Regions from separate parts of the Streptomyces sp. Ac-502 genome, predicted to be linked through region 3. Evidence: riboswitches for the same ligand, from Rfam matches in the RefSeq annotation. Region 3 holds a riboswitch; each other region holds the start of a gene.
The links. Region 3 has a riboswitch for cobalamin ahead of ACEXOX_RS16420 (HoxN/HupN/NixA family nickel/cobalt transporter). Riboswitches for the same ligand answer to the same signal wherever they lie in the genome.
Positions count from the first base shown of each region.

Region 1: linked by a shared signal. The riboswitch ahead of ACEXOX_RS31555 (ribonucleoside-diphosphate reductase subunit alpha) and the one ahead of ACEXOX_RS16420 (HoxN/HupN/NixA family nickel/cobalt transporter) in region 3 are both predicted to bind cobalamin.
Region 2: linked by a shared signal. The riboswitch ahead of ACEXOX_RS36415 (CoA-acylating methylmalonate-semialdehyde dehydrogenase) and the one ahead of ACEXOX_RS16420 (HoxN/HupN/NixA family nickel/cobalt transporter) in region 3 are both predicted to bind cobalamin.
Region 4: linked by a shared signal. The riboswitch ahead of ACEXOX_RS09035 (hypothetical protein) and the one ahead of ACEXOX_RS16420 (HoxN/HupN/NixA family nickel/cobalt transporter) in region 3 are both predicted to bind cobalamin.

Region 1 covers NZ_JBHFFO010000001.1:6,891,208-6,898,626, reverse strand. The annotation lists gene ACEXOX_RS31560 (TolB family protein) at 1-546, opposite strand, end outside; cobalamin riboswitch at 880-1,020, shown strand; partial or broken gene ACEXOX_RS31555 (ribonucleoside-diphosphate reductase subunit alpha) at 1,177-3,613, shown strand; gene ACEXOX_RS31550 (ribonucleotide-diphosphate reductase subunit beta) at 3,616-4,686, shown strand; gene ACEXOX_RS31545 (transglycosylase domain-containing protein) at 4,842-6,746, shown strand; gene def (peptide deformylase) at 6,771-7,412, opposite strand.
Region 2 covers NZ_JBHFFO010000001.1:7,999,961-8,007,379, reverse strand. The annotation lists gene ACEXOX_RS36440 (zinc-binding dehydrogenase) at 1-80, shown strand, start outside; gene ACEXOX_RS36435 (hypothetical protein) at 150-497, opposite strand; gene ACEXOX_RS36430 (3-hydroxybutyryl-CoA dehydrogenase) at 579-1,445, opposite strand; gene aceA (isocitrate lyase) at 1,585-2,868, opposite strand; gene ACEXOX_RS36420 (short-chain fatty acyl-CoA regulator family protein) at 3,233-4,642, shown strand; cobalamin riboswitch at 4,729-4,902, shown strand; gene ACEXOX_RS36415 (CoA-acylating methylmalonate-semialdehyde dehydrogenase) at 5,110-6,609, shown strand; partial or broken gene ACEXOX_RS36410 (acyl-CoA dehydrogenase family protein) at 6,615-7,419, shown strand, end outside.
Region 3 covers NZ_JBHFFO010000001.1:3,632,793-3,640,211, reverse strand. The annotation lists gene ACEXOX_RS16425 (VOC family protein) at 1-385, shown strand, start outside; gene ACEXOX_RS16420 (HoxN/HupN/NixA family nickel/cobalt transporter) at 545-1,579, opposite strand; cobalamin riboswitch at 1,759-1,972, opposite strand; partial or broken gene ACEXOX_RS16415 (ABC transporter substrate-binding protein) at 2,207-2,998, shown strand; gene ACEXOX_RS16410 (ABC transporter ATP-binding protein) at 2,984-3,787, shown strand; gene ACEXOX_RS16405 (L-tyrosine/L-tryptophan isonitrile synthase family protein) at 3,715-4,239, opposite strand; partial or broken gene ACEXOX_RS16400 (L-tyrosine/L-tryptophan isonitrile synthase family protein) at 4,344-4,748, opposite strand; partial or broken gene ACEXOX_RS16395 (cytochrome P450) at 4,745-5,812, opposite strand; gene ACEXOX_RS16390 (alpha/beta fold hydrolase) at 5,834-6,739, opposite strand; gene ACEXOX_RS16385 (MarR family winged helix-turn-helix transcriptional regulator) at 6,736-7,404, opposite strand.
Region 4 covers NZ_JBHFFO010000001.1:1,998,044-2,005,462, reverse strand. The annotation lists gene ACEXOX_RS09045 (ATP-grasp domain-containing protein) at 1-946, opposite strand, end outside; gene ACEXOX_RS09040 (cysteine synthase family protein) at 981-2,210, opposite strand; gene ACEXOX_RS09035 (hypothetical protein) at 2,207-3,103, opposite strand; cobalamin riboswitch at 3,322-3,545, opposite strand; gene ACEXOX_RS09030 (cytochrome P450) at 4,357-5,688, shown strand; gene ACEXOX_RS09025 (bacteriocin fulvocin C-related protein) at 5,786-6,718, shown strand; gene ACEXOX_RS09020 (alpha/beta fold hydrolase) at 6,865-7,293, shown strand; gene ACEXOX_RS09015 (hypothetical protein) at 7,290-7,419, shown strand, end outside.

The DNA.
Region 1 (7,419 bases), 3.3 Mb from region 3:
GTCGCCGCTGAGGGCGAAGTCCTGGACCCCGTATCCGTACGGGGAGGTCCCAGCGCCCGCGGTGGGGCTCATGGTGCGCCCGGTGCGGCGGTCGTGGACGAAGACGTCGCCCTCGCCGTTGGTGTCGCCGGGGACCAGGTTCGTCGCGCCGGAGTAGAAGGCGACGTACCGCCCGTCGGCGCTGATCACGGGCGATCCGGAGAGGGCGTCGCCGGGCGTGCCGTCACCGGCGACGCTGACCAGGTCGGCCTTTCCCGTCCGTAAATCCTTGACGTAGACGTCCTGGTGGCCGTTGGTGTCCGCGGGGCCCAGGTTGGTGGCTTCCGAGGTGAATGCGACGAACCGCCCGTTCGCGCTGAGCTCCGGATCGCCCGAGAAACCGTTTCCCTGCGTCCCGTCCGCGGCGACGCTGACCCGCTCGGTGGCCGGAGCCGCCCGCCCCGCGGCGGCCGCCGGTGACGCCGGCAGTGCCCCCGCCACGACGCACACCCCCGCCATCAGCCCCACGACGCGCACGGCGCCGCGCGCCGCACCGGTTCCTCGCATGTTCCCCCCTCGCACAAGGCCCCCACCCGCCCCGCCGGACCGACGGAGCAGACAAGGAGCCAATACGCTTCAGGGGTCCCGGTCAACGCGCCCAGGACATTCCGCGCCACCAATACGCCCCCTGCATCAGCCCCCGTCCAGGCCGCGCGGAACGGCCCGCCGGACGACCCGGCGAACGGCCGCGGAACCCCCGGAAACAGCCCCGGAGCCGCCGCGTGACACCCTCTCGGAGGCCCCGGGAAACCCCGGGAATCCGCCCCGCAACGGCCGCCGAATACCACGGCTCCGGACATCCCCGCGCCAACGCGACACAAGATATGGGGGTGGGTGCACGAGGCGGCACAAGATGTATGCTCGTGCTCGCTGTCGTCGCAGGGGAATCCGGTGCGAATCCGGAACTGTCCCGCAACGGTGTACGAAGTGCGCAAACCGCACTCGTGAGTCCGAAGACCTGCCCACAGTACGCCCGCGCCAGGACCGGCGCGGACGTCGATACGTCCGGGTCTCGCGGGTTGGACCGGTGGACGCTGCGCGGTGTGCCCGCGCGCCCCTTGCCGTGCCGGGGGTGCCGCACGCCCGTACGCGCCCCGTGCCCTCCCCAGGCCCCCGCCGAGTGAGGGAGAGCAGCACGTGACCATCGCGCCAACGGAGCCCGCAGCAGCCGAGCAGGTCGTGCAGCCCGCGAAGGACACGCAGCCCCAGCGGGGCCCCGGCGGCCAGGCCGCGGACGGCCCCGGCGCCGCCCTGCTGCGCACGCTGACCGACCTCACCGTCGACCTGCCCGCCACCGACCCGGGCAAGATCGCCGCCGCCGCGCTGCGCGGCCGCCACCCCGGTTCCGACGAGGCCGAGCTGCGCTCGCTGGCCGTGGAGGCCGCGGCCGGCCTGATCGGCGACGAGCCGCAGTACTCCAAGCTGGCCGCCCGACTGCTGACCCGCGCCATCGCCGAGGAGGCGGCCGCGGAGGGGCGACCGCCTTCTCCGCCTCCGTCACCGTCGGCCACCGCGAGGGCCTGATCGCCGACAGCACCGCGGAGTTCGTGCGGACCCACGCGGCCCGCCTGGACGGGCTGGTGGAGCGCGCCCTGACGGACGGCGCCGACGACCGGTTCGGCTACTTCGGCCTGCGCACCCTGCACTCCCGCTACCTGCTGCGCCACCCGATCACCCGCCAGGTGATCGAGACCCCGCAGCACTTCCTGCTGCGGGTGGCCTGCGGCCTGGCCGAGGACCACAGCGAGCGGGCGCTCGCCGATGTCGCCGAGCTGTACCGGCTGACCAGCACGCTGTCGTACCTGCCCTCCTCGCCGACGCTGTTCAACTCCGGCACCCGGCACCCGCAGATGTCCTCCTGCTACCTGCTGGACTCCCCGCTGGACGAGCTGGACTCGATCTACGACCGCTACCACCAGGTGGCCCGGCTGTCGAAGCACGCCGGCGGCATCGGCCTGTCGTACTCCCGGGTCCGGGCCCGCGGCTCGCTGATCCGCGGCACCAACGGCCACTCCAACGGCATCGTGCCGTTCCTGCGCACCCTGGACGCCTCGGTCGCGGCCGTGAACCAGGGCGGCCGGCGCAAGGGCGCCGCCTGCGTCTACCTGGAGACCTGGCACGCGGACCTGGAGGAGTTCCTGGAGCTGCGCGACAACACGGGCGAGGAGGCCCGGCGCACCCACAACCTGAACATCGCGCACTGGATCCCCGACGAGTTCATGCGCCGCGTCGAGGCCGACGCCGACTGGTCGCTGTTCTCCCCCAGCGACGCGCCCGAGCTGGTCGACCTGTACGGCGACGAGTTCGACGTCGCGTACCGCAAGGCCGAGGCCGAGGGCCGTGCCGTCAAGCAGGTGCCGGCCCGCGTCCTGTACTCGCGGATGATGCGCACCCTCGCGCAGACCGGCAACGGCTGGATGACCTTCAAGGACGCCGCCAACCGCACCGCCAACCAGACCGCCGAGCCCGGCAAGGTCGTGCACTCCTCGAACCTGTGCACCGAGATCCTGGAGGTCACCGACGACGGCGAGACCGCCGTCTGCAACCTCGGCTCGGTCAACCTCGCCGCCCACCTCGGCGACAACGGCGAGATGGACTGGGAGCGGCTGGACGCCACGGTCCGTACCGCGGTGACCTTCCTGGACCGCGTGGTGGACATCAACTTCTACCCGACCGAGCAGGCCGGCACCTCCAACTCCCGCTGGCGCCCGGTGGGCCTGGGCCTGATGGGCCTCCAGGACGTCTTCTTCCGGCTGCGGCTGGGCTTCGACTCGCCCGAGGCGCGGGAGCTGTCCACCCGTATCTCCGAGCGGATCATGCTCGCGGCGTACGAGGCGTCCGCCGACCTCGCCGAGCGGCACGGCCCGCACCCGGCCTGGTCCGCGACCCGTACGGCCCGCGGCGTGCTGCACCCCGACCACTACCCGAACGCCGAGCCCCGCTGGGCGGACCGGTGGACGGCGCTGCGCGCCCGTATCGCGGCGACCGGCATGCGCAACTCGCTGCTGCTGGCCATCGCGCCGACCGCCACCATCGCGTCCATCGCGGGTGTGTACGAGTGCATCGAGCCGCAGGTCTCGAACCTGTTCAAGCGCGAGACGCTGTCGGGGAGTTCCTCCAGGTCAACGCGTACCTGATCGAGGAGCTGAAGGCGCTGGGACTGTGGGACGCCCGCACCCGTGACGCACTGCGCGAGGCCAACGGCTCGGTGCAGGAGCTGGACTGGATTCCCGCCGAGATCCGCGCGCTGTACCGAACGGCCTGGGAGATCCCGCAGCGCGCGCTGATCGACATGGCGGCGGACCGTACGCCCTACCTCGACCAGAGCCAGTCGCTGAACCTGTTCATGGCGTCCCCGACCATCGGCAAGCTCAGCTCGATGTACGCGTACGCCTGGAAGCGCGGCATCAAGACCACCTACTACCTCCGCTCGCGGCCGGCGACCCGTATCGCCCAGTCCGCGCGCGGCACGGGCGGGGGCGCGCAGACCGCTCCCGTCCCCGCTCAGACGGCCGACCCCGAGGCCGTCGCCTGCTCCCTGGAAAACCCCGAGTCCTGCGAGGCATGCCAGTAATCATGACTACCGCACCCGAGAAGAACGCCCCCGAGACGTCCGCCGCCGCCTCGCACACCGCCACCACCAGCAGCAAGAACCTCCTCGACCCGGGCTTCGAGCTGACCCTGCGCCCGATGCGCTACCCGGACTTCTACGACCGCTACCGGGACGCGATCAAGAACACCTGGACCGTGGAGGAGGTCGACCTCCACTCCGACGTGGCCGACCTCGCCAAGCTGTCGCCCGGCGAGCAGCACATGATCGGCCGGCTCGTCGCGTTCTTCGCGACCGGCGACTCGATCGTGGCGAACAACCTGGTCCTGACGCTCTACAAGCACATCAACTCCCCCGAGGCGCGGCTCTACCTGAGCCGGCAGCTGTTCGAGGAGGCCGTGCACGTCCAGTTCTATCTGACGCTGCTGGACACCTACCTGCCCGACCCGGAGGACCGCGCGGCCGCGTTCGCCGCCGTGGAGAACATCCCCTCCATCCGCGAGAAGGCCGAGTTCTGCTTCAAGTGGATGGACTCGGTCGAGTCCATCGACCGCCTGGAGTCGAAGGCCGACCGCCGCCGCTTCCTGCTGAACCTGATCTGCTTCGCGGCCTGCATCGAGGGCCTCTTCTTCTACGGCGCCTTCGCGTACGTGTACTGGTTCCGCTCGCGCGGTCTGCTGCACGGCCTGGCGACCGGCACCAACTGGGTCTTCCGCGACGAGACCATGCACATGGACTTCGCGTTCTCGGTCGTGGACACGGTGCGCGAGGAGGAGCCGGACCTCTTCGACGACGAGCTGGAGGGCCAGGTCACCGACATGCTCAAGGAGGCCGTCGAGGCGGAGCTCCAGTTCGGCCGTGACCTGTGCGGCGAGGGCCTGCCGGGCATGAACACCGAGTCGATGCGCGAGTACCTCCAGTGCGTCGCCGACCAGCGTCTCCAGCGCCTCGGCTTCGCGCCGGTGTACGGCTCGGAGAACCCGTTCTCCTTCATGGAGCTGCAGAACGTCCAGGAGCTGACCAACTTCTTCGAGCGGCGCGCCTCGGCCTACCAGGTCGCCGTCGAGGGTTCGGTCTCCTTCGACGACGAGTTCTGATCCGGCGGGTCGAGCAGCCGGGCGGTGCCGGTCCCCGAGGGCGGACCGGCGCCGCCCGTTTCTTTATGTCCGACGAATCCGGATCGGATTTGATGAGTCGATGACAACGTGCGGGCGACGGCAACCCTGCCCCGGCCCGCCGGCTCTCCCCTGGCATGAAGGGCAGCGAGCAACCGAGGAAACGGTTCATCGACTATCCCCGCCAGGGCCGCGGCGGCCGGCGCCGCTGGCTGCCGTCCTGGAGACAGCAGCTCGGCACCGCCGCCGTCGGCGCGGCCGGTCTCGCCGGGCTCTTCGTCACCGTCTACGCACAGGTCGACATCCCGGACGAGAACGCCGCCTCGCGCCAGGAAGCCACCGTCTACTACTGGGCGGACGGCAGCCAGATGGTGAGCGAGGGCGCCGTCAACCGGCAGAACGTCACGCTCGCCCAGGTGCCCGATTCCGTCGAACACGCCGTCATCGCCGCCGAGAACGAGAGTTTCTACTCCGATTCCGGCGTCTCGCTCTCCGGGATCGCCCGCGCCGCGGTGAACATGGCCCAGGGCCAGGAGGCGCAGGGCGGTTCCACCATCACCCAGCAGTTCGTGAAGAACACGTACCTCTCGCAGGACCAGACCCTCAAGCGCAAGGTGAAGGAATTCTTCATCGCGCTGAAGCTGGACCACCGCAAGTCCAAGTCGGAGATCCTGCAAGGCTATCTCAACACCAGTTACTTCGGGCGCAATTCGTTCGGCATCCAGGCCGCCGCGAACGCCTATTACGGCATTCCCGCCAAGAGCCTGGACCCCAGCCAGGGCGCGGCGCTGGCCGCGCTGCTCAAGGGCGCCGAGCAGTACGATCCGGCGCTGAGCGACGCCAACCACGAGCGGGCTGTGGAGCGTTGGAAATGGATTCTGGACCGCGAGGTGGAGACCGGCCTGATGAGCCGGGAGGAACGCGCCCGCTTCACGACGTTCCCGGAGCCGCGCGAACCCGTGACACCGACCAGCCAGAAAGGCCAGACCGGTTATCTCGTCGACGCCGCGAAGAAATACCTCAGGAGCCGTACGGAGCTGACCGACCGCGATCTGGCCCGCGGCGGCTACCGCGTCCACACCACCTTCGAGAAGGACAAGGTGGCGCTGCTGACGAAAGCGGTGGAGGACGAACGGCGCCGCGGCATCGATCCGAGGAAACGGGCCGCCGACACGTACGTGGAATTCGGCGCCGCGTCCGTTCGGCCGCGGGACGGCGCGGTCGTCGCGCTCTACGGCGGTCCGGACGCGACGAAGCACTTCGCGAACAACGCCGACACCGCGGGCGTGCCGGCGGGCTCGGCCTTCAAGCCGTTCGTGCTGGCCACCGCCCTGCGCGAGGGCAGCGGCGAAGCCCCGGAGGCCGTCCCCGACGACGGTGGCCCGTCGTCGGCCGTCGCGCTGCCGCCCGCCCTGTACGAGGGTCTGGTGACCTCCGCCCACCCGCCGTTCGTCAGCGCGGGCAAGCGCCTCGGACTGGAGAAGATCCGGGACCTGGCCGTCGAAGCGGGCCTGCACAAGGAGAGCCTGGCCCGGCTGGAGCCGACGTTCCCGCTCGGCACCTCCACGCCCAGCGCGATCCGGCTGGCCGGCGCGTACGCGCTGTTCAGCACCGGCGGCAACCGGACCGAGCCGTACTCGGTGACCAAGGTCGTGCACGACGGCAAGCCGCTGCCGGGCCTGGAGCCGCCGGCACCGCGCCGCGTGCTGACCCCGGCAGCGGCCCGCAGCGTCAACTTCGCGCTGCGGGCCTTCGCCTGGAAGTCGCTGCCCCAGGAGACCGTCACCAAGCTGCCGCAAGGTGTCACCGCGGGCGGCACCGGACCCGCCGACCGCATGCGGTCGGCGTGGTTCATCGGCAACGACGGCGTGCCCGGCGGCGGGCTGACCACCGCCGTCACCGTCTTCCGCGCCAAGCCGGGGGCGCCGCGGCTGCTGCCCATGGAGGGCGTGGGCGGCGACGCCCGGCTGTTCGGCAACGGGATACCGCCCCGGGTCTGGGGCGCGTACGCCACCGCGTACGCCTCTGGTACGGCGAAGTGAGCGGGGGCCGGGGCGGGCCGTGGCTCAGTCGTTGGCGACGACGGGGTAGCGCGGCTCGCGCTCGGCCATCTGCTTCAGCGCGTCCTTGCGGTCGCGCTTGGAGAGCCGGTCGATGTACAGGTAGCCGTACAGGTGGTCGGTCTCGTGCTGGAGGCAGCGCGCGAAGTAGCCGGTGCCCCGGACCACGATCGGGTTGCCCTCGGTGTCCTGGCCGCGGACGACCGCGTAGTCCGGGCGGGCCAGCTCCGCGTACGCGCCGGGCACCGACAGGCAGCCCTCGTTCGAGTCGTCCAGCATCCGACGCTCGACCGGCAGCTCGTCCAGGACCGGGTTGCAGACCACACCGACGTGCCGGACGCCCTCGTCGTCCAGGCAGTCGTAGACGAAGACCTTCAGGTCCACGCCGATCTGGTTGGCGGCCAGGCCCACGCCCTCGGCCGTGCGCTGGCTGGCGAACATGTCGTCGACGAGCTGGGCGAGCTTGTCGTCGAACTCGGTGACGTCCTTGCACTCCTTGTGCAGCACCGGGTTGCCGACGACGGTGATCGGGCGGGACGTGCCGCGCTCGCGGTGAGCCTCCTCCCGCTCCGCCGCGCCGGTGACGTCGTCGACGAAGCCCTCCGCCGCCCGCTCCTCGTTGTGGTCAAAAACAGGCTGTTGCGCCATCTCCGCC
Region 2 (7,419 bases), 4.4 Mb from region 3:
ACGAGGCGGCGTTCGCCGCGCTGGCCGCGGCGCCCGGGACCCCGTACTCGGCGCTCAAGGTGGTGCTCGTACCGCAGTGACGGGTCCTGCCCCGGCCTCTTCCGGCCGGCCCGCGAGGCGGGCCGGAAGAGCCGTCGACCGGACAGCCGTCAGGAGAAGTCGACGGCGGCCAGCACCGGGCCGGCGGCGAGCAGGGCGTACTGCACCCACACGGTGCTACGCCGTGCCCGGTAGCTCATCGGGAGGGCGAGCGCGACCAGACCGGAGACGAGGGACAGCCACATGACCGTCTGGGCCACGCCCACCAGCGGCCCGCTCGCCCCGTCACCGCTGTACGCCTGGTTGAGGACCACGATCGCGAACAGCACGTACGCGACGCCGAGCAGCGGGATGCCGAGGGCGGCGAACACCCGCAGCGCGGTCGTGGACGGTGCGAACGGAGCGGGCGCGGACGGCGACAGGTCGGCGGGGGCGGACGGAGGGGCTGGTGCGTTCATGATCACCAGCTTGCCCGTCATGGCACGGCGCGGTATCGGGGCGGGTACTCAGAGGCCGGGGGCACGCGTACTCAGTGCCCGTCAGGTCTCGTACGTGTGGAACCCGCGCCCCGTCTTGCGCCCCAGCAGCCCCGCCTCCACCATGCGCTGGAGCAACGGCGGCGGGGCGTACAGCGGTTCCTTGAACTCGTCGTAGAGGGACCGCGCGATGGCCGCGACGGTGTCGAGGCCGATGAGGTCGGCGAGTCGCAAGGGGCCCATGGGGTGGGCGCAACCCTGCTCCATGCCGGCGTCCACGTCGGCGGCGGTGGCGAAGCCGGACTCCGCCATCCGGACCGCGGCCAGCAGATAGGGCACGAGCAGGGCGTTGACCACGAAGCCCGCGCGGTCCTGGGAGCGGAGCACGGTCTTGCCGAGGACGGCGGTGGCGAACTGCTCCGCGGTGGCGGCGGCGTCGGGGGCGGTGTGCAGCGAGGTGACGATCTCGACGAGCGGCATGACCGGAACCGGGTTGAAGAAGTGCAGGCCCAGGACGCGGTCGGCGCGGCCGGTCGCCATGCCCAGGCGCATGACGGGCAGCGACGAGGTGTTGGTGGCGAGGACCGCCGACGGGTCCTCGACGGTCTTGTCGAGGATGCCGAAGACCTCCGTCTTGGTGTCGGCGTGTTCCACCACGGCCTCGACGACGAGCTGCCGGTCGGCCAGGTCGGCCGGTTCGCCGGTGAAGGTGATCCGGGCGAGGGCGTCCTCGGCCGCGGGGCGGTCGGTCCTGCCGCGGTCGACGGCGCGCTCCAGGGACCGGGTGACCCGGTCGCGGGCCCGGCGGGCCGCGGTGGCGTCCACCTCGCACAGCACCGTGTCCACACCGGCCCGCGCACACACCTCGGCGATGCCGGCGCCCATCTGACCGCCGCCGACCACGCCGGCCCGCGCGATACGTGTACTCATGGTGATTCTCCTGGTTCCGGGCGAAGTTCCGGGCGAAGAGGCCGGGCGGGCGGCGGATGCGGGGCCCGCCCGGCGGGAGAGGCCGTTTCCAGGGACCGCCTTTGAAGCCGTCTCCGGGGGCCGTCTTCAGGGGCCGTCCCTAGTGGAACTGCTCCTCTTCGGTCGAGCCGCGCAGCGCGGTCGTCTCGGAGGCCGGGTTGACGGCGCTTGCGACCAGGTCGAAGTAGCCGGTGCCGACCTCGCGCTGGTGCTTGACGGCGGTGAAGCCGTGCTGCTGGGCGGCGAACTCGCGCTCCTGGAGGTCGACGTACGCGGTCATGCCGTGTTCGGCGTAGCCGCGCGCGAGGTCGAACATGCCGTGGTTGAGGGAGTGGAAGCCGGCCAGGGTGATGAACTGGAAGCGGTAGCCCATCGCGCCCAGCTCGCGCTGGAACTTGGCGATCTGGTCGTCGTCCAGGGCCGCCTTCCAGTTGAAGGACGGCGAGCAGTTGTAGGCCAGCAGCTGGTCGGGGTACCGCGCGTGGACCGCCTCGGCGAACTCGCGGGCCCGGGCCAGGTCGGGCGTGCCGGTCTCCATCCACAGCAGGTCCGCGTACGGGGCGTACGCCAGGCCGCGGGCGATGGCGGGGGCCATGCCGTTCTCGACGCGGTAGAAGCCCTCCGCGGTGCGCTCGCCGGTGCAGAAGCGGGCGTCGGTCTCGTCGACGTCGCTGGTCAGCAGGTTGGCGGCGAGAGCGTCGGTACGGGCGACGATCACCGTCGGCACATCGGCGACGTCGGCGGCGAGGCGGGCCGCGCCCAGGGTACGCAGGTGTTGGGAGGTGGGCACGAGGACCTTGCCGCCGAGGTGGCCGCACTTCTTCTCGGAGGCGAGCTGGTCCTCGTAGTGGATGCCGGCCGCGCCCGCCTCGATCATCGCCTTGGTCAGCTCGAAGGCGTTGAGCGGGCCGCCGAACCCGGCCTCGGCGTCGGCGACGATCGGCACCAGCCAGTCGGTGGTGTCGCCCGCGCCTTCGGCGGTGGCGATCTGGTCGGCGCGCAGCAGGGCGTTGTTGACGCGGCGCACCACCTGCGGCACCGAGTTGGCCGGGTACAGGCTCTGGTCGGGGTAGGTGTGGCCGGCCTGGTTGGCGTCGGCGGCGACCTGCCAGCCCGAGAGGTAGACCGCCTGGAGTCCCGCCTTGACCTGCTGCACGGCCTGGCCGCCGGTCAGGGCGCCGAGGGCGTGGAGGTAGTCCTGCTCGTGCAGTTGCCGCCACAGGCGCTCGGCGCCGCGCCGGGCCAGGGTGTGTTCCTCGCGGACGCTGCCGGACAGCCGCAGCACGTCGGCGGCGCTGTGGGTACGGGTGGTGCCCTGCCACCGCGGATCGGTCGCCCACCGCCGGGCCAGTTCCTCGGCCGTCTCGGTACCTGCCTGTGCCATGACCATCTCCCGGTTGTTCGCTCGGACCGCTGTGCTGGGTGGTGGAGTGCTGTGGTGGACTGCTGGAGTGGGTTGCTGAGGCGGGCTGCTGGTGAAGGGTGCGAATTCTCGGCACCGAGTGCACCGGGTGCCGTAGCAGCGCCACGAACTGCTGAGGTGCGGCCCGCCGGAGATCCCGGTGGCGGGGTGAGCAATGCTGCCGGGGGCCGCACTGCCGACTCTTTCAGTGGCACTACGTGCCATCAACGGTGGCCCGCAGCCAAGTTCTGCCCATCTTGTGGCGCCCTTCTGCCAAGGTTGCGAAGGTCCGTGGCAGCCGTACGGCGACTAGGGTGAGCCGGGCGGCAGCGACGGAGGGGGCACCATGAGCAAGATCTACGCCGGGGCGCGGCTGCGCCGGCTGCGGGAGGAGCGCGGGTTCAGCCAGGCGGCGCTGGCCCGCCTGCTGGCCATCTCGCCCAGCTACCTGAATCAGATGGAGCACGACTCCCGGCCGCTGACCGTGCCCGTCCTGCTGCGGCTGACCGAGGCCTTCGGAGTGGACCCCGGCTTCTTCTCCGAACGCAACACCAGCCGGCTGCTGGCCGACCTGCGCGAGGCACTCGCCGACGAGCTGGCCGCCGGCCGGGTCTCCCCCACCGACCTGTCCGAACTCGCCTCCCGGCAGCCCGCGGTGGCGTCGGTGCTGCTCGGGCTCGGACGGCGCAACCTGGCGCTGACCGAGCGGCTGGCGGAGGTGACGGAGGGCCGGGACGGCGGCGGCGCCGACCCGGCCGCGCCGCTCTCCCCGCACGAGGAGATCCGCGAGTTCTTCTACCGGCGGCAGAACTATCTGCACGAGGCCGACACCGCCGCCGAGGAACTCGCCGCCGAGCTGGGCATCCGCCCCGGTGAGGTGGGACGCGCCCTGACCACCCGGCTCACCGCGCGGCACGGCGTACGGCTCGTCGACACGCCCGACGGGCCGCTGCACCACTACGATCCGTCCGCCCGGGTGCTGCGCCTGTCGGCGGGGCTGCGGCCCGGGCAGCGCGCCTTCCGCATGGCGACCCAGCTGGCGCTGCTGGAGGCCGGTGAGGAGCTGTCGCGGCTCGCCTCCGAGGACTTCGAGGAGGGCACGACGGCCTGGTCGCTGGCGAGGATCGGGGTCGCCAACTACTTCGCGGCGGCGCTGGTGCTGCCGTACGGCCCGTTCCACGCCGCGGCCGAGGAGCTGCGGTACGACATCGAGCGGCTGACCGACCGGTTCGGCCTCGGGTACGAGACGGTGTGCCACCGGCTGAGCACCCTGCAACGGCCGCGCCGGCGCGGGGTCCCGTTCTCCTTCGTCCGCGTCGACCGGGCCGGCAACATGTCCAAGCGGCAGTCCGCCACCGGCTTCCACTTCTCCCGGGCGGGCGGCACCTGTCCGCTGTGGAACGTCTACGAGGCGTTCACCGCGCCCAGCCGTATCCACGTACAGATAGCCGCCATGCCGGACGGCCGCCGCTACCTGTGGACGGCCCGCACCGTCACGCGGCACCGCGGGGGCTGGGGCGATCCCGGCAAGACCTTCGCCGTCGGCCTCGGCTGCGAGATCCGGCACGCCTCCCGGCTGGTCTACTCCGACGGCCTCGACCTGGACAACGCCGGCGCCGCCACTCCCATCGGCATGGGCTGCCGGGTCTGCGAACGCCTGGAGTGCCCGCAGCGCGCCGTGCCGCCTCTCGGCCGTCCGCTGGCCATCGACGAGAACAGCAGCACGTTCGTACCGTATCCGGTGCGGGAGGGCTGACGGACGTACGCGGACGCCGCATCCCCGTCCGGGGCACCCGGCGGATCACCGGCACCCCTGGACTTACTAGGACGTCCAACTATATGTTCGTGCCGTAGGCCCGCGGTGCAGGGAAGCCGGTGCGAATCCGGCGTGGTCCCGCCACTGTGACCGGGGAGTGCGACGTCGGGCAACACGCCACTGACGCGGGTGCGTCGGGAAGGCGGGCGGCGCACGGTGATCCGGAAGCCAGGATACCGGCCGCGGGTGTTGTTCCGTGTTGTCCACGAGGATGGAGCAGACACGCATGGCACCGGTGCGTACCCACAGCCCAGGTGATCCGGCCCGGCCCGCGGCACCGCCCACGCGCTGACGGTTCCACGCCTTTCGCGTCCCACGGCCCCGCCCCTCGGTCCGCGCGCCATCCGCGCCGCCCGGGTGCCCGGCCGTGCCATCCCCGGATCTCACCTGACGAGAGCAGGCCTTCCATGGTCCGAGAACTGACCCACTTCATCGGCGGCGAGCACGTACCGGGAACATCGGGTGCCCACGGCGATGTGTACGACCCCAACACCGGCACCGTGCAGGCCCGGGTCCCGCTCGCGGACCGGGCCGGGACGACGGCCGCGATCGCCGACGCCGCGGCGGCCCAGCCGGAGTGGGGCGAGTGGAACCCGCAGCGGCGCGCCCGCGTCCTGCTGAACTTCCTGCGTCTGGTCGAGGGCGAGCGGGACGCGCTGGCCCGGCTGCTGTCGAGCGAACACGGCAAGACGGTCGCGGACGCGCACGGCGACCTCCAGCGCGGCCTGGAGGTGGTGGAGTTCGCGGCCGGCATCCCGCACCTGCTCAAGGGCGAGTTCACCGACAACGCCGGGACCGGCATCGATGTGCACTCGCTGCGCCGTCCCATCGGTGTGGTGGCCGGGATCACCCCGTTCAACTTCCCCGCGATGATCCCGCTGTGGAAGGCCGCGCCGGCCATCGCCTGCGGCAACGCATTCATCCTCAAGCCGTCCGAGCGGGCGCCTTCGGTGCCGCTGCGGCTCGCCGAGCTGTTCCTGGAGGCGGGCCTGCCGCCGGGCATCCTCAATGTCGTGCACGGCGGCAAGGAGTCGGTGGACACGCTGCTGGAGGACCCGCGCGTCGAGGCGCTCGGCTTCGTCGGGTCCACGCCGGTCGCCGCGCACATCTACGCGACGGCCGCCGCGCACGGCAAGCGCGCCCAGTGCTTCGGCGGTGCCAAGAACCACCTGATCGTGATGCCGGACGCCGACCTCGACCAGGTGGTGGACGCGCTGGTCGGCGCCGGGTACGGGTCGGCGGGCGAGCGCTGCATGGCGATCTCGGTCGCCGTACCGGTGGGCGAGGAGACCGCCGACGCGCTGGTGGCACGGCTCAAGGAGCGGGTCGGCACGCTGCGCATCGGCCGCTCCGACGACCCGCACGCCGACTTCGGGCCGCTGGTCAGCCGCGACGCGCTGGACCGGGTCCGCGCCTATGTGGACCTCGGTGTCACCGAGGGCGCGGAACTCGTCGTGGACGGGCGCGGCTTCACCCTGCCCGGCCACGAGGACGGCTTCTTCGCGGGCGCCTCGCTCTTCGACCGGGTCACCCCGGACATGCGGATCTACCAGGAGGAGATCTTCGGCCCGGTCCTGTCGGTGGTACGGGCGGCGGACTACGAGGAGGCGCTGCGGCTGCCCACGGAGCACCCGTACGGCAACGGCGTGGCCATCTTCACCCGCGACGGTGACACCGCGCGGGACTTCAGCCGCCGGGTGGACACCGGCATGATCGGCGTGAACGTGCCGATCCCGGTGCCGGTCGCGTACCACACCTTCGGCGCCTGGAAGCGGTCCGGCTTCGGCGACCTGAACCAGCACGGCCCGGACGCGATCCGCTTCTACACCCGCACCAAGACCGTCACCTCGCGCTGGCCCTCCGGGGTCAAGGAGGGCGCGAGCTTCACCATCCCGACGATGGGCTGAGCGCGATGAGCGTCATGACCACCGCCGCCACGGCGGCCTCGCTGACCTCCCTCACCGCCGACCAGCTCGCCATCGTCGAGACGACGCTGGACTTCGCGCAGGAGCACATCGCGCCGCACGCCGTGGCCTGGGACCAGGACAAGCACTTCCCCGTGGACGTACTGCGCAAGGCAGCCGGGCTCGGGCTCGGCGGGATCTACGTACGGGAGGAGTGCGGCGGCTCCGCGCTGAGCCGCGCGGACGGCGTGCTGGTCTTCGAAGTGCTGGCCACCGCCTGCCCGTCCATCGCGGGCTATCTCTCCATCCACAACATGGTCGCCTGGATGATCGACCGGTACGGTGTCGCCGCGCAGCGCGCCCGCTGGCTGCCCGGCCTGTGCTCGATGGCCGACCTGGGCAGCTACTGCCTGACCGAGCCGGGCGCCGGGTCCGACGCGGCGGCGCTGCGCACGCGTGCGGTGCGCGACGGCGACGACTACGTGCTGAGCGGCGTGAAGCAGTTCATCTCCGGCGCCGGGACCTCACAGGTGTACGTGGTGATGGCCCGCACCGGCGAGGACGGCCCCGGCGGCATCTCGGCGTTCCTCGTCGAACGGGACGACCCGGGGCTGTCGTTCGGCGCCAACGAGAAGAAGATGGGCTGGAACGCGCAGCCCACCCGCCAGGTGATCCTGGACGAGGTGCGCGTCCCCGCCGACCGGCGGCTCGGTGCGGAGGGCGACGGCTTCCGCATCGCGATGAGCGGCCTCAACGGCGGCAGGCTCGGTATTGCCGCCTGCTCCCTCGGCGGCGGGCAGAGCGCGCTGCACG
Region 3 (7,419 bases):
CGCGTTCCTCAGTGCCGAGGGGACCGCCAACGATCACGATCTCGGGCTGTTCGCGGTCGGCGCCGGGGCACCCGGTCCCGAGCACGGCCGGGTGGGGCTGTACCACCTGGCCTGGGAGGTCGGCACCCTCGGGGAGCTGGCGGACGTGGCGGCGCACTTGGCGGGGCGGGGCGCGCTGGTCGGCGCCACCGATCACCTGGTGTCCAAGTCGCTGTACGCCAAGGATCCGGACGGCAACGAGTTCGAGGTCATGTGGCGGGTGCCCCGTACGGAATGGCCGGGCCCGGACGAGCCGGACCGGCTGCGCCCGCTCGACCTCGAAGCCGAGCTGGCGCGCTGGGGCCGCGATCTGAAGACGGGCGCGGCGGCCGGTCTGGCGACCTGAGGCGGGCGCGGTGGTCAGGTCGGTGACCTGAGGGCTGGGGCGGTAGCCGACACCGGTTCGGCGCCCGGGGGGCGGGCGCGGCGCCCGGCCCCCGCCCACGGCGCCCGTCCCCCGCCCACGCTGCCCGGGGCAGGCACCCGCAGCGCCCGGCCCGGTGGGTCAGGCGGGCTCCCGGGCCGCCTCCGTGGCCCGCGCCGACCAGCGCTTCTCCACCCCGGCCAGCCGCCAGTACGCCAGCGCCGCCGCCCAGACCACCACGAACAGCCCGACGATGATGAAGCCCACGTTGTCCAGGTCGATCGACGAGATCCAGCCGGTCACGCCGTCCGTCAGGTGCAGTTTCTCGTGCAGGACGGTGACCAGTTCGATGGTCCCGATGAAGAAGGCCACGGCGATCGACAGACCGGTGATCGTGAGGTTGTAGTAGACCTTGCGCACCGGGTTCGAGAACGCCCACTGGTACGCGAAGTTCATGAACGTACCGTCCAGCGTGTCGAACAGGCTCATCCCCGCCGCGAACAGCAGCGGCAGTACCAGGATCGCGTACCAGGGCAGACCGGCCGCCGCGCCGCTGCCCGCCATCACCATCAGTGTCACCTCGGTCGCGGTGTCGAAGCCGAGGCCGAAGAGCAGGCCGAGCGGGTACATCTGGCCGGGTCGGGTGATGGAGCGGGTGAAGCGGCCCAGTACGCGGTTCATGAAGCCGCGGGAGTCGAGGTGCTGCTCCAGCTCCGACTCGTCGTACCGGCCCTGCCGCATCGCCCGGAACACCCGCCAGATGCCCGCCAGCGCGACGAGGTTGAGCGCGGCGATGAGGTAGAGGAAGCTGCCGGAGACCGTGGTGCCCATGGTGCCGAGCACCTGGTGGGTGCTCGATCCGTCGTCGAGCAGGGTGCCGGCCAGCTGCGCGCCGCCCGCGACCAGCGCCGCCATGGCGACGACCACGCTGGAGTGCCCGAGCGCGAACCAGAAGCCCACCGAGACCGGGCGCTTGCCGTCGGCCATGAGTTTGCGGGTGGTGTTGTCGATGGCGGCGATGTGGTCGGCGTCGAAGGCGTGCCGCATGCCGAGGGTGTACGCGGTGACACCGAGACCGACCCCGAAGACCTGCGAGCCCACGGTGTAGTGCTGCGGCACGACCAGCAGGAAGAGCACACCGAACGCGACGACGTGCAGGGCGGCGATGACCGCCATCAGCCCCGCGGTCCGGACAGTGTCCTGCCGCCGCCAGCGGAACCCGGGCAACGGCGCGGAAGAGATCGGGGAGGGCGAAGAAGGGGAAGGAGAAGAGGGGAAGAGGGAGAAGGCGGGTACGGGGTAGGGGAATCGGCGGACAGGGACATCCGGTGGTCACGCTCCAGCACCTCGTGGATCAGTTCGTGAGATGCCGTGGCCGGTCTCCTGGCTGACGGGTGTGCGCGCCCGCCCCTGCCTTCCCGGTCGCGGGCTGCGGCCAGTGGCTCCGTACGGGCGCGGGGCGGGTACGGAAAGGGGCGGGAACTTCCCGATCACAGTGGCGAGGGCCGCTCCGGTCTGGACCTGACGGTCTTCACCGGTCTTCCCGACACCACGGCCCGGACACTGTAACGCCCGGCGGCGGTGTGGTCATCGGATCAATGCGGCGGGAACCCGGGGCACCGTCCGCTCGACTACCTGGTCCCGGGCCCGTGTGCGCGGGCCGTCGGGTGGTCGAGAGGCAGGGAGAGCGGACGTATGCGCCCTCGGATGAATCTGGTGGAGCCGGTGGCCGGAAGCCGGTCGCCGAGAGGCCGGTCGGTGCGGCAAGGCCGGTCGGTCGCGGCGGTGGCGGCCACGGCGGCGGTGGTGCTGGCGGTGGCCGCGCTGGCCACCGGCTGCGGCAGCGACGGCGGGCGTACGGCAGCGGGGGCCGCGGACGGCCAGGGCGACGGAGCGGGTGGCTTTCCCGTCACGGTCACCGATTGCGACGGGCGGCGGACGACGTTCTCCGAGGCGCCGCGGAAAATCGTCACCAGCAATGCGGCGAGCCTGGAAATGCTGCTCAGGCTGGGAGCGGGCGACCGCGTCGTCGGTACCGGATTCCCGCCGGGAAAGGGGAAGTTGCCGCCTGAACTGGACGCCCGGGCACAGCGCGTCCCGGTGCTGGGCAAGACGGTGATTCCGAAGGAGAAGCTGCTCGGTTTCGGAGCCGACGTCTATGTCGACACGTTCGCGTCCATGGGCAACATGGGCGGCGCGGCGACCGGTCCGAGCGAGGAGGAATTCGCCGCGGCGGGCATCAAGCACATCTACCTGGCTTCCACGGCGTGTGCGCCGCGCAAGAAGGTGCCGCAGCGGGACCTGTCCGCGGTGGAAGGTGACATTCGGCGGCTCGGGCTGGTCACGGGCGCCTCACAGCGTGCGGTGCAGCTGGTGGAGGAGATGGAGAAGAAGGTTTCCTCGGTACGTGAGGCCATCGCGGACGTGCCTGCGGCGAGGCGGCCGTCGTACTTCTTCTTCGATTTCGACGCGGGGACGAAACAGCCCATCGCGGTCTGCAACCGGCAGGTGGCCCATGCCGTGCTGACCGAAGCCGGGGCGCGGAACGTCTTCGCGGACTGTGCGAGCGATTTCAAGCCGGTGTCGTGGGAGGACGGCCGGTGCGTGGTGGCCGGAGTGCGTCTGATGGCCGCGCCCGGCGAGATCGCGGGCGTGGTCGGCCCGAACGGCAGCGGCAAGTCCACGGTGCTGCGTACGGTCTACCGGCACCTGACCCCCGAAGCGGGCCGGGTGCTGCTCGCCGGGGAGGACATCCGGGCCATGCCGCCGTCGCGCACCGCCCGGCACATCGGCGCCCTGCCCCAGGAACGCGGCGGAGACTTCGAATTCACCGTCCACGAGGTGGTGGCGATGGGCCGTCCCCCGTACAAGCGGGCGTTCGCGGGCGACGACCGGGCCGACCGGGAGACGGTGGCCCGCGCTCTGGCCGACGTGGGGCTGGCGGAGCACGGCGGGCGGCGGTTCTCGGCGCTCTCCGGCGGGGAGCGGCAGCGGGCCCTGCTCGCCCGCGCCTTCGCCCAGGCGCCGGACGTCCTCGTCCTGGACGAACCGACGAACCACCTGGACGTACGGCACCAGGTCGAGCTGCTGAACCTGCTGCGCGGCCGGGCCTGTACGACGCTCGTCTCCCTGCACGACCTGAACGCGGCGGCCTCGGTCTGCGACCGGCTCCACGTGCTCTCCGCGGGGACGGTGGTGGCGTCCGGCACGCCGCGCGAGGTGCTGACGCCGGAGCTGCTGGCCGAGGTGTTCGGGGTGCGGGCGGCGGTGGTCGACCACCCGCTGACGGGGGATCCGCTGATCGCCGTCGATCAGCGTGCGGGCGCGGGTGCGGGGGCGGACGCAGGTACAGGTACAGGTGCAATTGCGGGGCCGGGGAGCTGAGCCGGTGCCGGCCGCCCGGTCTCGTACACGTCCTGTACGTAATGGCTCGGGCGGCCGTCCCGGTGGACGAGCTGCCCGCGCCGCGCCGCGTCCGCCGCGCGCATCAGCCGTACGCCGCCGTCCGCGTCGCGCAGCACGCACGCGTGCCACGGCGTCATCCACACGTCGGGAGCGTCGAGCAGCCGGATGCCGAACTTCGCCGTGCCGGACGGCTGCGGATGGATGGACAGTCGTAGGGCGTCCGGATGGTGCTCGGCGATCAGCTCGCCCCAGGCGCGGCTGCGCTGGACGACTCCGTAGGCGCGGGTGCGGCAGGCGCGTTGCAGGGCGGAGCGGGTGCCCTCGAAGCCGGTGGTGCCCTCGAACAGGAAGCGAGTGATGCCCCGGTAGAGGCGAAGCGTTTCACCACCGTGGGCGGCCGGGTCCCGGGTCTCGGCGTGCGGGGAGTCCAGGGAGGGCGCAGCCGGCGGCGCATCTCCGCGCGTTTGGCGTCGCAGGTCCGGTCCCCGTAAACGTCCCGCAGATCGAAGGTGGTGAGGTGGGACAGTCCGACCGTACGGATCATGGCGCGCAGCGCGTCGTTGTACGCGTCGACGTGCGGGTCCGGGACGCCGATCAGGTCGCTGAAGAGGTGCCCGTCGGAGCAGATGACGAGCCGCGCGCCGGGCGCGTACAGCTCCCCGATCCGGGCGCACAGCCGGTCGAGGGAGCGCAGGGCGAGGCGTTCACCCTCGTCGGGGAGCCGGCCGACGTCCTTGGCGGGGTTGGGGGGCTTGCAGGGGAAGCCGGGGAGGGGAAGCGGATCGGGCGGCGGGCTGCCGCCAGGGCTTCCAGCCGGAGCAGTTGGTACGGGAAGTGGGCGGGGGGTGAGGGCGGTCGCTCCGCCTCCGGCTGTCGTCTCCTCCGGGGTGCGGCAGTGGGGGAGGAGGGCGGTGAGGATGGCGGCCGTTGTGCTGTTCATCGGGCCTCTTCGGAGGTGAAGGCCGGGGCGCCGAAGGGGCAGCTGCGACGAGCACCCGAGCTTGGCGCCGGGGAACTCTCCGCCGCGGGCCGTCCGGTGGAGGACGCGCCGTACGCCACCGGTAGCTCGCCGACTCCCCGTGCGAGCACCGCCGGTATCCACTTCAGCTCACTGTCCGGTACGGCCAGACGGAGTCCCGGCAGGCGGCGGAGCAGCGTCTCCAGGGCGATGTGCAGTTCGGTACGGGCCAGGGTGGCGCCCGGGCAGAAATGGATGCCGTGGCCGAAGGCGAGGTGGGGGTTGGGGGACCGGTCGAGGTCCAGGGTGTCGGGGGCGGGGAAGCGGGCGGGGTCGCGGTTGGCGGCGCACAGCGAGACGATCACGGAGTCGCCGGCCGGAATCCGGGTGCCGGACACGTCCGCGTCCGCGGCGAGGAAACGCCAGGTCGTCAGCTCGAAGGCACTGTCGTACCGGAGCAGTTCCTCGACGGCGCGGGGGAGGAGCGCGGGGTCGTCGCGGAGCGCCGTGAGGTGGTGCGGGTGGCGCAGGAGGGCGATCAGGGCGGTCGTGATCTGGTGGGTGACGGGTCCCTGTCCGGCGACGAGGAGTTGGAAGATCATGGAGTCCAGTTCGGCGTCGTCCAGCGCGCCTTCGTCGCGGGCGGTGACGAGACGGGAGAGCAGGTCGGTCCCGTGTTCCCGCCGCTTGTGGCGTACCAGGACCGCGATGAACTCCTGTAGGCCGCGCAGTCTCGCCTCGTAGGCCGGGCGGCCGGGATCCGCCGGGCCGACGGGCTGGACGACCTTGCCCCAGTCCCGGTCGAAGCGCCGGGTGAACTCTTCCGGCAGGCCGATGACCTCGGAGAGTACGAGCAAGGGGAAACGGGCGGCGAACGACGCGACGAGACCGACGGTGCCGCCGCGTCCCGGACGCCCGGACGGCGGCAGCTCGTCCAGCAACGCGTCGGCCAGGGCCTCGAAGCGCGGGCGGAGTTCCGCGACGCGCCGGGGCGCGAAGGCGTCGGTGATCAGCCGTCGCAGGGCGGTGTGCCGGGGCGGATCCCTCCGGGTTGGGGCAGAACGGACTCAGTACGGAAGACCCGAGAGGAACGAGTGCAGGGCGTGGTCAAAGTGACCGGTGTTCTCCAGGTTCACCATGTGGGCCGCGCCCGGGATCCGTATCCGCTGGGCGCCCGGCACGGCGAGGGTGATGGCGTGGGCGTTGGCGGAGATGTCGGAGCTGTCCAGGTCGCCGTCCAGGACCAGGGTCGGTACACGGATCTCCGCCAGCCGCTCGTACGCGCCGACTTCGATCGGCACCCCGGCGCCCATGCCGCCCGCGTGCACGACCACGTTGGCGTCCGCCGAGGCCCGCATCCGCTCGCGCAGGACGGGGTCCACGGCGTCGGGGGCGCGGTGCGGGCCGTCCACCCACATGCGCAGGAAGTGTTCGATGTAGCGCTCCGTGCCGTCCTCCTCGTCGGTGACGGCGGCCACCTGCTCCTTGATGTGCTCCAGGATGAACGGGTCGGTGAAGGCCCGGCCGCTCACCCCGGGGGAGGCCAGGGCCAGCGCGAAGACGCGGTCCGGGTGGGTGAGCGCCATGTCCAGGGCGATGCGGGCGCCGTGCGAGAGGCCGACGAGGATGGCGCGCGCTATGCCGAGGTGGTCGAGGAGGGCGCGCAGGTCCTCGTGGTTGGCGTAGTCGCCGTCGACGGTGGAGGACAGGCCGTGGCCGCGTGCGTCGTAGCGGACCGTGCGGAGGCCGGACTGGGCGAGCCAGGAGAACTGCTCGTCCCACATGCGCTGGTCGAGCATCCCGCCGTGCAGCAGCACCACCGAGGGGTCGCCCTCCGTACCGACGCCGGCCGCCTCGTAGAACAGCTCCCCGTTTTCGACCGGGACCGTGTCGTTCTCGACCTCCGTACCCCAGGCCCCGGCCTCCTGGAGTCCTTGGATTCCCTGGGTTCCTTGGATGTCGTCGGTCGTCATGCTCCGTGCCGTCCTGTGTGGGGTGGTGCTGCTGTCGGGTGGGGCGCTCGGTCTGCTGGGGACGTGCGGGCCGTTCGGGTCCCCCGGGAGGTTTGAGGCGCTGGGAGCGTCCGAGGTTCCCGGGGTGCCCGGAGTGTTTGGGGTGCCCGGGGCTCCCGGGGCGGGTCCGCCGTACGGGAGAGGCCGGGATGCCCCGGCTCGTCCCGGGCCAGTGCCCGGAAGTCCTCGCCGAGGCGGTCGAGCACGCGCAGCGCGGTGGCCACGTCGGCGGCCGGCACCCCGGCCAGCACCCGCCGCAGCCAGGCCGCCTCGGACCGCTGGAGCGCGCTCATGATCTCGGTGCCTTCCGGGGTGAGCCGGATCAGAGGGGAGCGCCGGTGCGCGGGGTTGGGGACGGCCTCCAGGAAGCCCAGTTCCGTCGCGTGGTTCACCCAGCGCTGTACGGGCTGGCGGTCCAGGTCCAGGGCGCGGGCCAGCTCCGGTACGGTGCGCGGGCCGTGCGTACGCAGGGTGTCCAGCAGGGCGCGCTGGCCGGCCGTCAGGCCCGTGCCCGCGAGTTCCCGTTCCACGGCGCGTACGACCGTCCGGTGCAGCGGCCACAGGCGGCGGATCACCTCGTACGCGAGGTGCTCGGCGGAGTCCGCGCCGCCCTCTGTGACACTCATGGTGTCATGATGACA
Region 4 (7,419 bases), 1.6 Mb from region 3:
CGTTGGCCGCCGCGACGGCGCAGTGGGTGGCCAGTTCGGCCGTCTCCGCCTCCGCGTAGACGATGCCCGCGTAACCGCGGCTGTCGCCCAAGTGCTCGACGGGGTCGCCGATCCGCTTGACCGGGTACCAGGCGGGGGAGCCCGGCATGTCCGGCAGCCGGTCGAGTCCGTCGACGCCGGTGAACACCCCCGGTTCCTCGGGGTATCCGAGGACGAAGGCCGAGGCGGGGCCGCCGGGCAGCTCCGCGTCCATGAGTCCGGGGCGGCTGCCGAGAGCCGCTTCCACCATCGCCTCGTACACATTGACGCCGAGGGCGCGGCACAGCCCTTCACCGACGAGCGCGCCGCCGATCCGAGGGTTGATCTCCACCACTTCCGGGCCGGCGGTGGTCAGGGCGAACTCCACGTGGGCGAACCGGTCGGTGTAGCCGACGGCGGCCAGCACCCGGTCCAGCCACCGCTCCAGAGCGTCCCGGCGCGGCTGCGGGAAGGCCACGGGGAACGCGGTGATCTCCTCCCGGAAGTGCGGCTCGGGCGACATCAGCCGGCTGGAGACGCCGAGCAGCCGGGTCCGCCCCGCCCAGGTGAGGGTCTCCGCGCTGTACACGGGTCCGGAGAAGTACGGTTCGGCGAACAGGCGGCCTTTGAGCTGCCGCCCGGCGGCCTCGGCCAGCGCCGCGTCCAGCTCCCGCTCGTCCCGTACGAGCCAGACGTTCTGGCTTCCGGTGCCCGCGGTGTCCTTCAGGATCGCGGGCAGGCCCACCGTCTTCACCAGCAGCGCGGCCGTCGCCGGGTCGCCGCTGTCCGCCTCGGCGGCGCGGGCCCGGGTCAGCCCGGCCTCGAACAGCCGGTCGCGTACGGCGGCCTTGTCCCGGGTCAGCCGCAGCACCGCCGGGGCGAGGCCGGGCAGCCCGAAGCGGGCGGTGAGTTCGGCGCCGACCAGCATCCAGGTGTCGGTCGAGCTGATCAGCCCCCGCAGGTCAGGGGTACGGCCGAGCTGCTCCGCCACCAGTTCCGTGTCGAAGGTCTCGGTCTCCACCACGTCGACGGCGCCCGCGGGCAGCCGCTCCAACTCGTGCGCGTAGTAGGCGGGATCGCGGGTCAGCAGCCGCAGCGGCTCGCCCAGCCGGGCGGCGGCGCGCGTCAGGTGGCCCAGCCCGAAGGTGAGCGATTCCAGGCAGACCACGGTCATGCGCGGGCCTCCTTCCGGGGGACGGCCAGGGGGCGCGGTTCCACGCCGTCGTCGACCAGGGCATGGTCATCTCCTCGGGGCTGCCGACCTCCGTCGGCTTCAGTGCGGCCAGGTCCGCGGCCTCCCGGTGGCGGGCGTACACCCGTTCCACGTAGCGGTGGCCGGTGTCGGCACCGATCACCAGGTGGAGCCGGTCGGGGTGGCGGCGGGACTCGTAGGTGGCGGTCAGGTACGCGGCGCCGGTGGACAGCCCGGCGAAGACGGCGTGCTCGCGCAGCAGGGCGACGGCGCCGGACATGGCGTGGGTGAAGTCCATCCAGTGGACCGCGTCGTACAGGTGGTGGCGGACGTTGTCGAAGGGGATCGAGGAGCCGATGCCGGCGATGATGGCTTCCGGGTCGTGATGGTCCTGGCTCCCGAAGGTGACGCTGCCGAACGGCTGCACTCCGACCAGCCGGACGCCGGGATCACGGCGGCGCAGATGCCTCACGAGGCCGCCGGTCGAGGCGCCCGACCCGACGCCGCCGACGACGGTCAGGCTGTGGTCCGGCAGGGCCGTGGTCACCAGGTCCGCGACCTCCTGGTAGCCCAGGTAGTGGATGGCGTCGTGGTACTGGCGCATCCAGTGCACGTCGGGCCGTTCGGCGAGGATCTCCCGTACCCGCCGTACCCGCATCTCCTGGTCGAGCTTGAGGTTCTGCGACGGTCTGACCTGCTCGACCGTCGCGCCGAGTATCTCCAGTTGGGCGAGGGTGGTGGCGTCCACGGTGGTCGAGCCCACGATGTGGCAGCGCAGTCCGTAGCGGTGGCAGGCCAGCGCCAGGGCGTAGGCGTAGATGCCGCTGGAGCTGTCGATCAGGGTCTGTCCGGTTCGGATGGTGCCCTGGTCGAGCAGGTGGCGGACGGCCGCCAGCGCGGAGTAGATCTTCATCGACTCGAACCGCAGCAGCACCATGCCGTCCGTGAGCCGGACGAGGTCCGGGATCTTGAGGGCGTCGGCTATGTGGGGATGTGTCACGCGTAGCCTCCTTGGGCGAAAGAGCACTGGTGACCGAGCGAACGGAAGAAGGCGGACAGCTCGCCCTTCAGGGACGGCGCCGGCCGGCAGCTGAAGAGGTAACCCACCAGCGATCCGGTGTGGGCGACGAAGACGCCGTCCGCGCCGAACTCCTCGCGGTGGGCCAGCACGGTTTCGAAGGTGTCCTTGGGCAGCACCTCCTGGGAGAGCACACTGCTGAAGGTCGCGGCCCGGGCCACGGCCGCCGGGTCGCCCGAGGCGAAGCCCTTCAGGAGGTCGGTCAGACACCGCTCGTACTCCGTGGCACAGCGCCGGTAGTGCCGCCGCAGCACCGGCGTGACCGCGGCGGTGTCCACCGTGCCCGGCTCCATGACGAAGGCGGTGTGGAAACCGACGCCGGTGCCCAGCCGCCGTACGACCCGGTGCCGTCCGCTCAGATAGAGCGCGAACTCGTCGAGGAACACGCTGTCGGCCCGCTCTATCGCCGCCAGGACGCGAAGGACGGCCCCGGTGTCGTACGGCAGCGAGAAGATCCGGAACAGGCAGCGCACGGTCGCCACGATGTCCGCCGTCGAACTGGCCATGCCCACTCCGACGTGCAGGTCCGAGTGGGTGCTCCAGCGGCCCGGCGGCAGCGTCAGGCCGAAGTGCTCCAGGAAGAGCCGCGCGGCCGTCGCCGCCTTCGCGCCGAGGGGCGGTTCGCCGGGCGGTGCGTCGCCGGAGCCGGCGCCCGGCGCGAAGTACACCCAGGAGTGGCGGTCCACGGGGAACGAGACGATGGCGATGTCCGCGTCGCCGCCGGGACGCAGCGGGCCCTGGAACAGCTCGCCCAGCGTGCCCTGGCAGACGCCGGAGACCCAACGCGCCGGGTCGCCGCCGGGGGTGGTCAGCATCGCGCACCGTACAACGGCCGTGCCGGACCGGGCCGTCGGCCGCCCCGGAGACTTTCCCTACGGTATTCCTCGGTCACGAACACGCCCTCTCTCGCCGCACCCGGTCCGAGGATTTCGACCGGTGAGTGAGAGGGCGGCCGCGCCGGTACGCGCGTGGCTCCGCCTGCACCGCCGACCCAGCCCTCGAGGTCACCGTGGACAACGCGTACGTCCGTCCTCGCTCGCACGCGCGCAGTGGCAGGTATCCGGACTCATGGGCACGTCGGCCGGGCCTTCCGGCAACAGCTACCGGCCACCGTTTCCCGCACCCTTCGTCCGGGTCCGGTGCTGTATCGGTGGCTTTCGCTCCCACTCACCGCTGCGGGACAGTCCCGGACTTCCACCGGGTTCCTCTTACGACGCCCCACGGAGAGTGGCGCGAACCGACTGCGCACATCAGCGTAGAGGCGTTCCCGCCACCGCAACAGGGAGGCCCGGGTGGTTGTCCGGATTGGTGCCGCTGACAGGCGCGGGCGGTGTGCAGTACGGGGCCGCGGCCCGCGGGAGCCTGTCACCAGGGATCCTGCCGTGCAGCACACCGCCCGTGCCCCGGTTCGAACATGCCGGACGGGGCGGGCTCGTCACGGCCCTGCGACAGATCCACTCGCCAGGCCCGGTGGCCGGTTTGAGCCTCCGCGCCGTCGGCCGGAGGTGCCGCTGGGAGCCCTGGGGCCGATGTGGCCCGCCAACGGGCTCCTTCCCCTCACCGCCAGCCGGCTCGTCCGGCACCCAGGAGGAACGAGTACACACGAGCAGGAGCGCGGAGCCCTCGGACGTCCGGAAGTCGCTGAGCAGCAAGCGGCGGCTCGCCTTCGGACTGTGCGGCGGCGTGGCCGCCCTCGCGGTGACGGCGACAGCGGTGGCCGCCACCGGCGGGGCCGGCACGGAACGGCACACCTCGCCGCAGCCCGGGAAGGCCGCGCAGGCCCTGAAGGTGATGAGCCTGAACACATGGAGGCGAGCTGGAAGACCCAGACCGAGGCCATGGCGAAGTGGACCGGCTCCTCACCGGCCATCGTGGCGGGGGACATCAACAACGTTCGGCGGCGGCCCGGACCGGCCCTCCGACCACCTGACCGTCGTGACCACCTTCCGCCTCTGATCGGCCACCGGCGCCTCCCCGCCGCCCCGAACGGACGATGATGGAGGCTCACTCCCGCCGTGCGGGCCACTCCGCGCGGCGGGGCCGGGCTGTCAGTCAGGAGGCGTTGGCCATGCGGATCCCTGGACCCGAGCCCCGGCCGGACGGCGGGGTGGGGGCGGTCGCCGCGGCGGGCGGGCTGCACACCTATCAGCTGCGGCTGCACGCCGAGTACGGGCCCGTCGTACGGTTCCAGCTGCCGGGCGCCGAGACGGCCGTGTCGGTCGCCGACCCCGTACTGCTGGAAGCCACGGCCCACATCGACAAACGTCCGGAGCGGCTGTTCGAGTTCCTGGCTCCGCTGTGCGAGGCGGGGAACTTGCAGGTGCTGCCGGCCGAGGAGCACATCCCCTGGCGCCGCGTGCTGCTGTCGGTGCTGGCCGGACGCCCCTCCCACGAGCGGCACTTCGCACGGTTCACCGCACTCGCGGCCGGACTCGCGGACCACTGGGGCGAGCGGGCAGGCCACGGGCCCGTCGCCTTGCAGAAGGACCTCACCGCGCTGTCGCTGCGGATGATCTGCGCTTACGCGCTGGAAGGCGAGGCCGCGGACCCGGACGGCGTCGTCGCCGCCTTCGAGGAGGTGCTCACCGAGTACCTGGGACGGCTCTACCAGGTGCCGGTACCGGGCACGGAAGAGGAACGTGCCGAGCGGGCGGCCCGGGCCCTCGCCTACCTGCGCGCCACAGTGGACCGGGTCGTCGCGGCGCACCGCTCCGGAGGCCGCGCGGACCGCAGCGATCTCATCGGGGCGCTCGTCGAGGCCGGTGAGCGGCCCGCGCGCATCCGCGACACCGTCATGGTGACGCTGCTCGCCGCCCACCACACCACCGGGGTCGCGGTCTCCTGGACCCTGCACCTCCTGGGCCGCCACCCCGAGGCGGCCGAACGGGTCGCCGCCGAACTGGACCGCGTACTCGGTGACCGCGCGGTGCCCGAGTACGCCGACCTGCGGCACCTCACCTACCTGGACATGGTTCTGAAGGAAGCGATGCGGCTCTACCCGCCCGGCCCGTACGGCGCGCGGGAGACGACCGAGCCGCTCGTCCTGGGCGCCTACGAACTCCCGGCGGGGACCACGGTCTTCTACCCGTTCTGGGCCGTGCACATGAACCCCGACCACTGGCCCGAGCCCGAGAAGTTCGTCCCCGAACGGTTCACCCCGCAGGAGGTGGCCGGGCGGCCGAGGCTGGCCTACGTCCCGTTCGGCATCGGACCGCGCAGTTGCGAGGGCGCCGGTCTCGCCATGGTCGAGGCCGAACTGGTCCTGGCCGTCCTGCTCAAACGCTTCCGCTTCCGGCCCGAGCCCGGGCACCGGGTGACACCGGTCGAACGCTTCGTGCTGTGGGCGCGTGACGACATCCGGATGCTCCTGACACCGCGGGACACCGCGCCGCATGCCTGAACCCGATACCTGAATCCTGCGCGTGCTGCCGGGGCTGGTGTGCGGGGAAGCCGGGTATGCATCGGGCGGCAGTGCCGGTGCGAGCAGGGGAGTGGCCATGACGGAGTGGTTATTGGCGTTCGACGCGGGCTGTGGCACGTGCAGCGAGGTGGCCGGGGAGATCGGCGGCCTGGTGGACGACCGGCTGACGATGGTGGGGCTCGGGGACGCACCCGTACGCGCCCTGCGGCGCCAGGCGCTGGGCGACGACCCGCCGTTCGTCCCCACGCTGCTGGCCGTGGAGGGTGACCGGGTACGGGCGTGGACGGGCCCGGCGCTGTCGGTACGGCTGTGCCGCCTGCTGGGGCCGGTCGGCTCCCTGCGGGTGGTGCGGGCCCTGAACCGGACCGACGTGCTCGTGCACGGCGACCGGCGCAGGCTGCTCAAGGCCGTGCCGGGCCTGGCGCTGGGCGCGTTCCTCGTCTCCGGCGGTCTCGCCGCCCCGGCCATGGCCTCGCCCGGGCGCCGGATGACGGCTGCCGGCGCCGAGGAATGGGCCGCCGGGCTCGAACGGCTCCCCACCGGCTACCGCGAAGTGACCGCGCTGCCGATGCCGCAGCGCAGGGCCGTGTACGCCCGTATCCCGGACCGCGCGAAGGCCGGCCTGTGGCTGGAGCACGTACAGCGGTACCGGGCGGCACACCCCGAGCTGTCCGGGCCGCGGACGGCGATGCTGGAGAAGGTTGCCGCGGCGGTCCCGGCCCTCTTCGCCGGGACCGGCACCTGGTCGGCGGCGGACGCCGAACGGCTGCGGGAAGAGTCGGTGGCGGTCCTGGGCCCCGACGTGTCGTTCGCCGCGCTCGGGGTGCTCGGCCCGGCCGAGTCGTCCGCCCCCGCCGCCTCCGAGGGCTCCCGCCTGCTGATGAACTGCGACTGCCACAAGGGGGCCAGCGGTTGCAGCTCCTGCGGCAACTCCGTGCCCTGCACCCCGCAGGCATCGGGCTGCGGGTGGCTGTGGCAGCAGAACTGCGACGGAGTGTGCGGGGGCTGAGGAAGCGCCGTACGGGCAGCCGTCCGCGCCCGTGAGGTGGCCTCCGGAAGCGGGCGCGGACGCGCGAACGTAGGGTGGGCGCGACAGGCGGCTCCTGGCCGGCCTGCCCCGCGCGTGCAGGCGCCCCGCGTACCGGGAGGTCCGCCATGCCACAGTCCCGCGACGCCGGCGTACCGACGTTCGTCCTGGTCCACGGCGGCAACGGCTCGTCCGCAGACTGGGCGGGAGTCGTACGGGAGCTGGCCCTGCGTGGCCACCGGGCCCTCGCCGTGGACCTCCCCGGCCACGGCCCGGAGGCGTTCTTCCCGCAGTGCTACCAGGCCCCGCAGGATCTGGACGCGTTGCGCACCGTACCGTCCCCGCTGGGGGCGATCACCCTGGACGACTACACCGATCGTGTGGTGGACGTGGTGCGCCGCGTTCACCCGTACGGCCCGGTCGTGCTGGTCGGTACGAGCCAGGGCGGCGTCACCCTCAACCGGGTCGGCAACGCGGTGCCCGAGCTGCTGGCGCGCCTGGTCTACGTCTCGGCCTTCTGCTGCGTGACGCTCCCTCCGCCGTCGACTACGTCATGAAGACGCCGGAGGGACAGGAGAGCCTGTTGTCGGAGATGCCGGCCGTGGAGACGCCGGAGGAGCTGGGCGTCATGCGGGTCAACTGGCGCACCGCCGACCGGCGGGCCCAGGCGGCGGTACGCGCGG